DNA from 3 places in the Neisseria sp. 27098_8_112 genome. Region 3 is predicted to be linked to each of the others. Evidence: predicted binding sites of a transcription regulator. Region 3 holds the regulator's gene; each other region holds the start of a gene.
What was found. Region 3 encodes FNR, which switches genes on or off when oxygen is low (the NO sensors DNR and NnrR bind a similar motif). Its sites were predicted from a motif close to TTGATNNNNATCAA; they were not measured.

Region 1 (3,282 bases), on a different contig from region 3:
CTTTGCGCGAACAAGGACAATGTGTCGTTATCGATTACGGTATCGGCTATAACGGTTCGGAAGAGGTTACAGGCCGTCTGAAGCAGGTAGACGGCGTTTGGAAAGTAATCGCTTTGAACGATTGAGTTTTATTTTGAAATTTTGTATCTGAAATAAGGTTAGATGGCTATGGCTAAAAATGTTGTCGTAATCGGTGCCCAATGGGGTGATGAAGGCAAAGGTAAGATTGTTGACTGGCTGGCGGAAGAAACCAGCGGTGTTGTACGTTTCCAAGGTGGCCACAATGCCGGCCATACTTTGGTCGTCGGTGGCAAAAAAACCATTTTGCGCCTGATTCCAAGCGGCATTTTGCATGAGACTTTGGACTGCTTCATCGGATCAGGCGTCGTGGTTTCTCCTGAAGCATTGTTGGGTGAAATCGACGAATTGAACGCTGCCGGTGTGAAAAACGTTGAAGGCCGTCTGAAAATTGCGCCGACCTGCCCATTGATTCTGCCTTACCACATCGCGCTTGACCAAGCTCGCGAAGCTTCCCGCGGTAAAAGCAAAATTGGTACAACCGGGCGCGGCATCGGCCCAGCCTATGAAGATAAAGTTGCCCGTCGCGCGATTCGCGTGGTGGACTTGTTGCACCCTGAAAAACTGGTTGAAAAACTGGAAGCTGTTTTGGCTTATTACAATGTTCAGTTGCAACACCTGCACAATGCCAAGCCGGTAAAAGTTGAAGACGTGATGGCGGTCATTGAAAAAGTTGCACCGCGCATTACGCCGATGATTACCGATGTTTCCCGTGTTTTGAACGAGAAAAACCGCAAGGGCGAAAGCCTGTTGTTTGAAGGCGCACAAGGTACGTTGCTGGACATCGACTACGGTACTTATCCGTTTGTAACTTCTTCCAACTGTTTGGCTGGTGCCGCTTCTGCAGGTGCAGGCGTAGGTCCGCAAATGCTGGATTACGTTTTGGGTATCGTTAAAGCCTATACCACCCGTGTGGGTTCCGGTCCATTCCCGACTGAATTGTTTGATGAAGTGGGCGCAGGTTTGGCTGAGCGCGGCCATGAATTCGGCTCCGTAACCGGTCGTGCGCGTCGTTGCGGTTGGTTTGACGCGGCTGCTCTGAAACGCTCTATTCAAGTTAACGGCATTTCCGGCATGTGCATTACCAAGCTGGATGTGATGGATGGTATTGAAAACATCAATATCTGTGTAGGTTATGAATTGCCTGATGGCAGCAAAACCGACATTCTGCCTTGCGGCTCTGATGCGGTAGAAACCTGCAAACCGATTTACGAAACCATGCCGGGTTGGAGCGAGTCGACTTTCGGCGTGAAAGAGTACGACAAGCTGCCTGAAAACGCTAAAGCTTATCTGAAACGTATCGAAGAAGTGTGTGGTGCGCCTGTGGCCATTGTTTCAACCGGTCCTGACCGTGAAGAAACCATCGTTTTGCATCATCCGTTTGCTTAATTGATTAAGTGAATAAAAGGCCGTCTGAATTTTCAGACGGCCTTTTATATGAAATGCAATAAACATTCAGCCCTGAACGACATCTGTCTTCAGGGCTGAATTTTGTATTTTACGCTGTTTTTAAGTACGAATGTTTGGAAAGTGAGATGTAGTACCAAGTAACAATTATTCTCATTGACGTAAATCAAGAAAAACTAAATCTGTAATTTTATTTCACAAAAACCTCTGTAAATAAATGGGTATTGATGTTATCCTTTCAGAAAATTTACAGTCTATATTTTCAATAAAATTAGGAGCTTGATATGTCAAATGATGTTCAGCAACGTCCTGCCGCTTGGGAAGGTTTTGTCGGTGGTAACTGGGAAACCAACGTAGATGTCCGCGATTTTATTCAAAAAAATTACACGCCATATGAGGGCGATGCTTCATTCTTAGCACCTGCAACTGAAGCCACAACCAAGCTGTGGGCGGAAGTGATGGAAGGCATCAAGGTTGAAAACCGTACACACGAGCCGTATAAAATCGACGCGCAAATCGTCTCTGGCATTACCAGCCATGCTCCAGGCTATATCGACAAAGATTTGGAAACCATCGTCGGCCTGCAAACAGACGAGCCTTTGAAACGCTCTATCATGCCGTTTGGCGGTTTGAAAATGGTGCAAGACGCGTGCAAAGTGTACAACGTTGAATTGAATCCCGAAGTCAGCGAAATTTTCACCAAATACCGCAAAACCCACAACCAAGGCGTATTTGACGTTTATACGCCCGACATCCGCCGCTGCCGTAAATCAGGCGTGATTACCGGTCTGCCGGATGCTTATGGCCGTGGCCGTATTATCGGTGACTACCGCCGTGTGGCATTGTACGGTATCGACTTCTTGATGAAAGACAAACTCAACCAGTTCAACTCACTGCAAGCCGATTTGGAAAACGGTGTGGACTTGGAAGAAGTGATCCGCCGCCGCGAAGAAATCAATGAGCAATATAAAGCATTGAACCAAATGAAAGAAATGGCGGCTTCTTACGGCTACGATATTTCCGGCCCTGCAAAAAATGCACAAGAAGCGATCCAATGGACTTACTTCGCCTACCTCGCTGCCGTTAAATCTCAAAACGGCGCAGCGATGTCCTTCGGCCGTGTATCTTCATTCTTGGATATTTACATCGAACGCGACCTGAAAAACGGTGTGATTACCGAAACCCAAGCTCAAGAATTCATTGACCACTTGGTGATGAAACTGCGTATGGTCCGTTTCCTGCGTACGCCCGAATACGACCAACTCTTCTCCGGCGACCCGATTTGGGCAACCGAATCCATCGGCGGTATGGGCTTGGACGGCCGTACGCTGGTAACCCGCACCAACTTCCGCGTGCTGCATACCCTGTACAACATGGGCCCGTCTCCTGAGCCAAACATCACTGTATTGTGGTCAGAACAACTGCCGCAAGGCTTTAAAGAATTCTGCGCCAAAGTATCCATCGATACTTCCTCCATCCAATACGAAAACGACGATTTGATGCGCCCTGACTTCAATAGCGACGACTACGCCATTGCCTGCTGCGTCAGCCCGATGGTGGTCGGCAAACAAATGCAGTTCTTCGGCGCACGTGCTAACTTGGCTAAAACTCTGCTGTACGCAATCAACGGCGGCGTGGACGAGAAATCTAAAGAGCAAGTTGGTCCGAAAACCGAGCCGATTATGGACGAAGTTTTGGACTACGACACTGTCTTTGAGCGCATGGACAAATTCATGGATTGGTTGGCAACCCAATACGTTACCGCGCTGAACATTATTCACTACATGCACGACAAAT
Region 2 (3,282 bases), on a different contig from region 3:
ATTATATCCCCCAAAAGATAAGGTCATTCTATTTCCAAAATTCGGCGAATATGATTTAGTGCTAAATCCAGACATTATTTAATTGAGTTTTAAGACCGTCTGATATATTCAAAGATTACAAGCTCAATCTTATCCTCGCCAATGTAGATCGCAGCTTTTATATGGACACAAGATGCCGTCTGAAACAATATCACATTATTCACAAAGTGAATCAACTTTTTTCCTTTTTACCCCACCAAAACCGACGTCATACTGAGCGATCCCGCAATCAAATTATCATTGAAAAACGTAACTTCATCATCCGGTTCGCGTAATGCCATGATGTACAGCAAGGGCAAGTAATGATCCAGCGTTGGCACAGAAAGCTCGGCTTTTTCACCTAACTGCTCATAATGCACCAAAGTTTTATCATCTCGTGTTGCAATCGCCTGATTGACCGTTTCACGGAAAGCAAACGCCCAATCATACCCTGCACCGATTTGGTCAATATGTTCCCAACTTAACGCCCTCAGATTATGCACAATATTGCCGCTGCCGATAATCAGCACGCCTTGTTCTCGCAAGGCAGATAATTTTTTCGCCAAGTTGAAATGCCATTCTGCCGATTGCAAACGGTTAAGGCTAAGTTGTACCACGGGAATATCGGCATCGGGATAGAGAAATTTCAACACCGCCCATGCCCCATGATCAAAACCACGCGTTGGGTTCAGCTCGACATTTTCCGGCTGTAATAATGACTTCACTTGCTCCGCCAACTCGGGCGAACCGGGCGCGGGATATTGCATTTGGCTGAGCTCTTCAGGAAAGCCGTAGAAATCGTAAATCATTTCAGGGTGTTTACCTGATGTCACCTGCAAACGGCTGCTGTACCAATGCGCTGAAATCATCAAAATGGCTTTTGGTTTGGCAAACTTTTGCGTAATTAGGCTGAAATTCTGATTGAACGGGTTCTCTGTATCTAATGCATTCATCGGGCTACCATGCCCAACAAACAATACAGGCATTTTTTTTCATGTTCTGCTCTTCGTTATCTGATCCAGCAGATTGTACGGATAAATTTTTATTCAAAAAATACCGGTTTACGAACAATATCTTTTACTAATAGGAAATAATAGCTGACAAAGTTGGATGTACCATTGATGTATTTAGAAAAATGCATTAAAAGGCCGTCTGAACATTTTTACTTCATACGCCAAAATTTCTTCATTTCTGTATTGACAGAAATAAAAGATAAAAATAGAATACCATCACTATGAAACTAAATCCGACCACTGAAAAATTTATCCTCCATTGGGGTGAAATGGGTACCAAATGGGGGGTCAACCGTACCGTTGCACAAATCCACGCCCTGCTCTACATCTTGGGCAGGCCGATGAATGCCGAGGAAATTACCGAAACGCTCGGCGTGGCGCGCTCCAATGTCAGCAACAGTATTAAAGAGTTGCAAAACCTGAGATTGGTACATACCGTGCATATCTTGGGCGATAGGCGCGATCATTTTGAAACTTCGGATGATGTCTGGACTTTGTTCCGTACCATTGCAGAAGTGCGTATGCAGCGTGAAATCGAACCGACGCGGCAATTTTTGCAAAGCCTGATCGACAGCCCTGAATTTAGTCAGGAAAATGAAACTGCCAAGCAGCGAATCCAACAAACCCATGATTTCATTAGTACGCTAACCGTGTGGGCAAATGAAATGCTGAAGCTTTCTACTTCAACCATGGTAAAAATTTTGAAAATAGGCGCTGGAATACAAAAATTTTTCCGATGATGGCAATGGACTTGTTCTCAATAAACATAGCCAATCCTATTTAGGATACGGAAACATACTCATGGCAGCCTTGCATGGGCATATTTATCTGAAGCTTGATGTTCTTTGGTAGATTTTGAATCACTGGATATGGATTTCCCTCCTAAAGAAACAATCTAGAAACCTATCTAAAATTTTTTACCCTATAATTTCTCTTTTAACAGAAATTTTAGAAATAACAGACTGAAATATAAACAAACCAAAATGAAATTAGGAAACCAATATGTCCGGCAACACTACACACACAACTCCCGCCTACCTGCCTTACTCGATGGGGCTGCTATGGTTCTGGAGCGGTACCCAACCTCTGTTTTTCATGCCTGAAATGTCATTGGATTTGCTGCATTCGGTCGGTATTCCCAATCCGTTGCAATGGCCTACATTAATCGCCGCTTCTTTGCTGGACATTGGTTTTGCCTTTTTATGCTTCAGCCGCTTTCGCTCCCGTTCCGAAATATGGTTGCTGCAATTGATAACCGTCACGGCATACAGCCTGATTATTTCCTTCAGGCTACCCGAAATGTGGGCGCATCCATTTGCACCTTTGGTGAAAAATCTGCCGATTATGGCTACTTTGTTTTTCCTGTATCAATCCGTAGGAGATAAAAAATGAATACCTATTTAATCGTTAAAACCCTGCACATCATCTCGGCTACCTTAATGGTCGGCACCGGTTTTGGTACAGCGTTTTACCTCTTTTGGGCAAACCGCAGCGGTTCGGTTGCCGCTCAGTCGATCGTCTCGCATTGGGTCATCAAAGCAGATTGGTGGTTTACCACGCCCGCCGTCATTTTCCAACCCTTGTCCGGCTTATGGATGCTGTATGAACGCGGCTACACTGTTGCCACCTTGCTGGAACAAAATTGGGTATGGATGACGCTGGCCTTATACATCTTTTCAGGCATTTGCTGGCTGCCCGTTGTCTGGCTGCAAATCCGTATGGCAAAAATTGCCGAAAAAGCGCACAAAGAAAACGCAGACACCATTCCGGAGCCCTACTGGCGTTACGCCAGACGCTGGGAATTGCTCGGCTACCCTGCCTTTTGCGCCACTATCGTGATTTACTTTCTGATGGTAATGAAACCGATTTAAAGGTTTTCAGACGGCCTCAGCAATAATATAAAGAAAACATATGAACATCATCATTTTCGGAGGCAGCGGCTTTATTGGCGGCCGTACCGTTCAAATCCTCAAAGAACAAGGTTACCAAGTTTGCACACCCGACCGCCGCGCCTTCGATTTTCTTCATCCCGACGAAACCGCCGCATGCCGTTTATTGGAAGGGCAAGACGTTCTCATCAACTGCATTGGAATTATGAGCCAGCATGCCAAAATACTTGAAACCGTGCACCACCACACGCCCAAACAGCTCGCCGCATGGGCAAAAGCAGCAGGCATAAAACGCTGGGTGCAACTATCCGCGCTGGGTGCCGATCCATCTCAATCCATCAACTTTGTTGGCAGCAAAGGGC
Region 3 (3,282 bases):
TCTGAATGTCTCCGAGGCTGCCGATGCGCTTTTTACATCCCAGCCCGGCATTTCCAAACAAATCCGCCTGCTTGAAGAAGAATTGGGTATCCAAATTTTTATCCGCAGCGGCAAGCGTGTGGTTTCCGTTTCGCAACCGGGCAAAGCCGTATTAGAGATTTCAGAACGGATTTTGCGTGATGTACAAAACATTAAAAATATCGGCAGCGAGTTTACCGATCACGACAGCGGCTCGCTGACCATTGCCACGACGCACACCCAAGCGCGTTATGCATTACCTAAAATCGTTGCGGAATTTGTGAAAAACTACCCCAAGGTCAATTTGACCATCAAACAAGGCAGCCCTTCTGCCATTGCGCAAATGGTCAGCAGCGGCGAAGCTGATTTGGCAATTATTACTGAACGCATTGACGATCATCCTGAGTTGGGCAAGCTGCCCTGCTATGAATGGAATCATGCCGTCATTGTTCCACACGACCACCCTCTTTTGGACTGCCGCAATCCTTTAAGCCTTGAAGATTTGGCTTCTTTTCCGCTGGTTACTTACGAATTTGCTTTTAATTCCGGCAGCAGTATCGCGCGTACATTTAATAAAGCGCATATCGAGCAACCTGATGTTGCCTTATCGGCTGCCGATACGGATGTATTGAAAACGTATGTACGCTTAGGCTTGGGCGTTGGTTTGATGGCCAAAATGGCGTACGATCCCGCGGTTGATCAAGATTTACAGCTGATTGATGCGGCGCACTTATTTGAACCGTCGCCCACTTGGATAGCCTTACGCTCGGATACTTACCTGCGCGGTTACGCGTATGACTTTATCCAGATGTTTGCACCGAAACTGACCAGAGAAGTAGTCGACCGCATTCTGTACACGCCGGTTGTTGAAGATTTTTCAATTTAATATCTGACTATAACTTGCGTAACTTAACAATTATTCTTTAATTCTTGTTAAAAGGCCGTCTGAAATATTTCAGACGGCCTAAGATTCAGATAGCGTGCGAACAACCGGAAACCATTTTCTTCAAGGTTGTCGCATCTAAGATTTTGATGTGCTTGTGTTCAACCGAAATCAAGCCTTCATGATGGAATTTAGACAAGGTGCGGCTGACTGTTTCCAGCTTCAGCCCCAAATAGCTGCCGATTTCCTCACGCGACATCCGCAAGATAAAATCATTGGCGGCGAAGCCTCGTGAATAGAGTCGCTGAGACAGGTTGAGCAAGAATGCTGCCAATCGCTCTTCAGCGCGCATATTGCCCAAAAGCAACATAACGCCCTGATCTCGGACAATTTCACGACTCATCAAGCGGAAAAAGTGAGAACGAAGGCTGGGAATATCCTGACCGAGTTCTTCAATATGTGTAAACGGAAGCTCGCATACCTCGCTGTCTTCCAAAGCCACAGCATCACAGCTGTGAATATGGGAACAAATCCCATCCATACCGATCAGCTCGCCCGACATAAAAAAGCCGGTTACCTGATCTCGTCCATCTTGGCTGGCGACTGTTGTCTTAAAGAAGCCCGCACGGATGGCAAACAAAGAGGTAAACGGCTCGCCGGCACGGAACAGGTATTCACCTTTTTTCAGACGGCGGCTTTGACGAATAACCGCGTCCAATTGTGAAAATTCGTTAGGCATCAGTCCTACAGGCAAACACAGCTCGCGTAAAGAACATGTGGAACACAAGGTTTTCATTTGATGTGTTGCATTGTGTGTGGCCATAACGCACCTTTAATTTGCTTAGTTCTCTCAATCCCTGATTAAGCCGAATAACTATTGACCCATGTCAAAGTCGGCATATCATTATGAGGCATTCTACCAAACTATCGAAATTTTGACTAAAATTTTCCCTAATTTCCTTACTTCATACTACAAGCCCCGACCATGAAAATCATCCCCATCTCAAATAACACCAACACAAACAATGAATTACCGGAATTCGACCGCGAATTGATTGCCAGTTTGCCATCAAGCGGTCCACGTTATACATCCTATCCGACCGCCGACCGCTTCCATGAAGGCTTTAAAGAAGCCGAATATATCCAAGCTTTAAACCTGCGCAACATGGGCGCGCTCAACAAACCCCTTTCGCTCTACATCCACATCCCCTTCTGCAATACCATCTGCTACTACTGCGGCTGCAACAAAATCATTACCAAAGACAAAAGCCGTGCCGATGCCTATATCCAATATCTGGAAAAAGAAATGGAGTTGCTGGCACCGCATTTGGGCGGACGACACCAGCTTGCACAACTCCACTTCGGCGGCGGCACGCCCACATTCCTGAGCGACGACCAACTCGAACGCGTATTCGACATGATCCGCAAATACTTCCAGCTGATTCCCAACGGCGAATACTCCATCGAAATCGACCCGCGCAAAGTCAGCCGCGAAACCGTCCTCAAACTGGGCAAACTCGGTTTCAACCGCATGAGTGTCGGTATTCAAGACTTTGACCCTAAAGTGCAGGAAGCCGTCAACCGCATTCAAAGTTATGAAGAAACCAAAGAAGTGATTGATGCCGCGCGTGAAGCCGGGTTTAAATCGGTCAGCGTCGATTTGATTTACGGCCTGCCGCACCAAAACACCGAAAGCATCAAAACCACCATCGATACGGTCTTATCCCTCGATCCCGACCGCCTTGCCCTTTACCACTACGCCCACCTGCCGCATATCTTCAAACCGCAACGCCGTATCGACACCAATGTCGTCCCCGGCAGCGAAGAAAAACTCGATATGCTGCAATATTGCGTTCAAACCCTGACCGAGCGCGGCTACGTTTTCATCGGTATGGACCACTTTGCCAAACCTGACGATGAACTCTCCATCGCCCTCAAAGAAGGCTTCCTGCAACGCAACTTCCAAGGCTACTCGACCTATGCCGACTGCGACTTGGTGGCGATCGGCGTGTCCTCTATCGGCAAAATCGGCAGCACCTACTCCCAAAACGAGCGCGACATCGATGCCTATTACGCAGCACTCGACGCCGGACACCTGCCCATCATGCGCGGCTACCAGCTTAATCAAGACGACATCCTGCGCCGTAACATCATTCAAGATTTGATGTGCCGCTTCTCGCTTGATTATCAAATTTACGAAAGCGTGTTCGGCATTCCGTTTAGCCGTTATTTCGCGGTCGAGCTGGAAGACATGAAACAACTGGAAACCCTCGGTCTGGTTCGTCTCAAACCGCACGGTCTGACCGTTACACCGAAGGGCCGTTTCCTGATCCGCAACATCGCCATGGTATTCGACTACCATTTGCGCCATAAAGAAACCA

Region 1: a site for FNR is predicted at 1,642-1,655, ahead of pflB (formate C-acetyltransferase). Genes of this name have one in related genera too.
Region 2: a site for FNR is predicted at 1,215-1,228, ahead of O3682_RS11360 (GbsR/MarR family transcriptional regulator). Genes of this name have one in related genera too.

The regions. Positions count from the first base shown of each region.
Region 1 is NZ_JAPWBB010000001.1:250,896-254,177, forward strand. Features, by position in the region: gene O3682_RS01165 (ATP phosphoribosyltransferase regulatory subunit) at 1-125, shown strand, start outside; gene O3682_RS01170 (adenylosuccinate synthase) at 169-1,467, shown strand; gene pflB (formate C-acetyltransferase) at 1,770-3,282, shown strand, end outside.
Region 2 is NZ_JAPWBB010000027.1:7,815-11,096, reverse strand. Features, by position in the region: partial or broken gene O3682_RS11370 (hypothetical protein) at 1-82, shown strand, start outside; gene ygiD (4,5-DOPA-extradiol-dioxygenase) at 228-1,004, opposite strand; gene O3682_RS11360 (GbsR/MarR family transcriptional regulator) at 1,253-1,771, shown strand; gene O3682_RS11355 (DoxX-like family protein) at 2,034-2,423, shown strand; gene O3682_RS11350 (DUF2269 family protein) at 2,420-2,902, shown strand; gene O3682_RS11345 (NAD-dependent epimerase/dehydratase family protein) at 2,943-3,282, shown strand, end outside.
Region 3 is NZ_JAPWBB010000002.1:77,801-81,082, forward strand. Features, by position in the region: gene O3682_RS01950 (CysB family HTH-type transcriptional regulator) at 1-904, shown strand, start outside; gene O3682_RS01955 (fumarate/nitrate reduction transcriptional regulator Fnr) at 990-1,724, opposite strand; gene hemN (oxygen-independent coproporphyrinogen III oxidase) at 1,887-3,282, shown strand, end outside.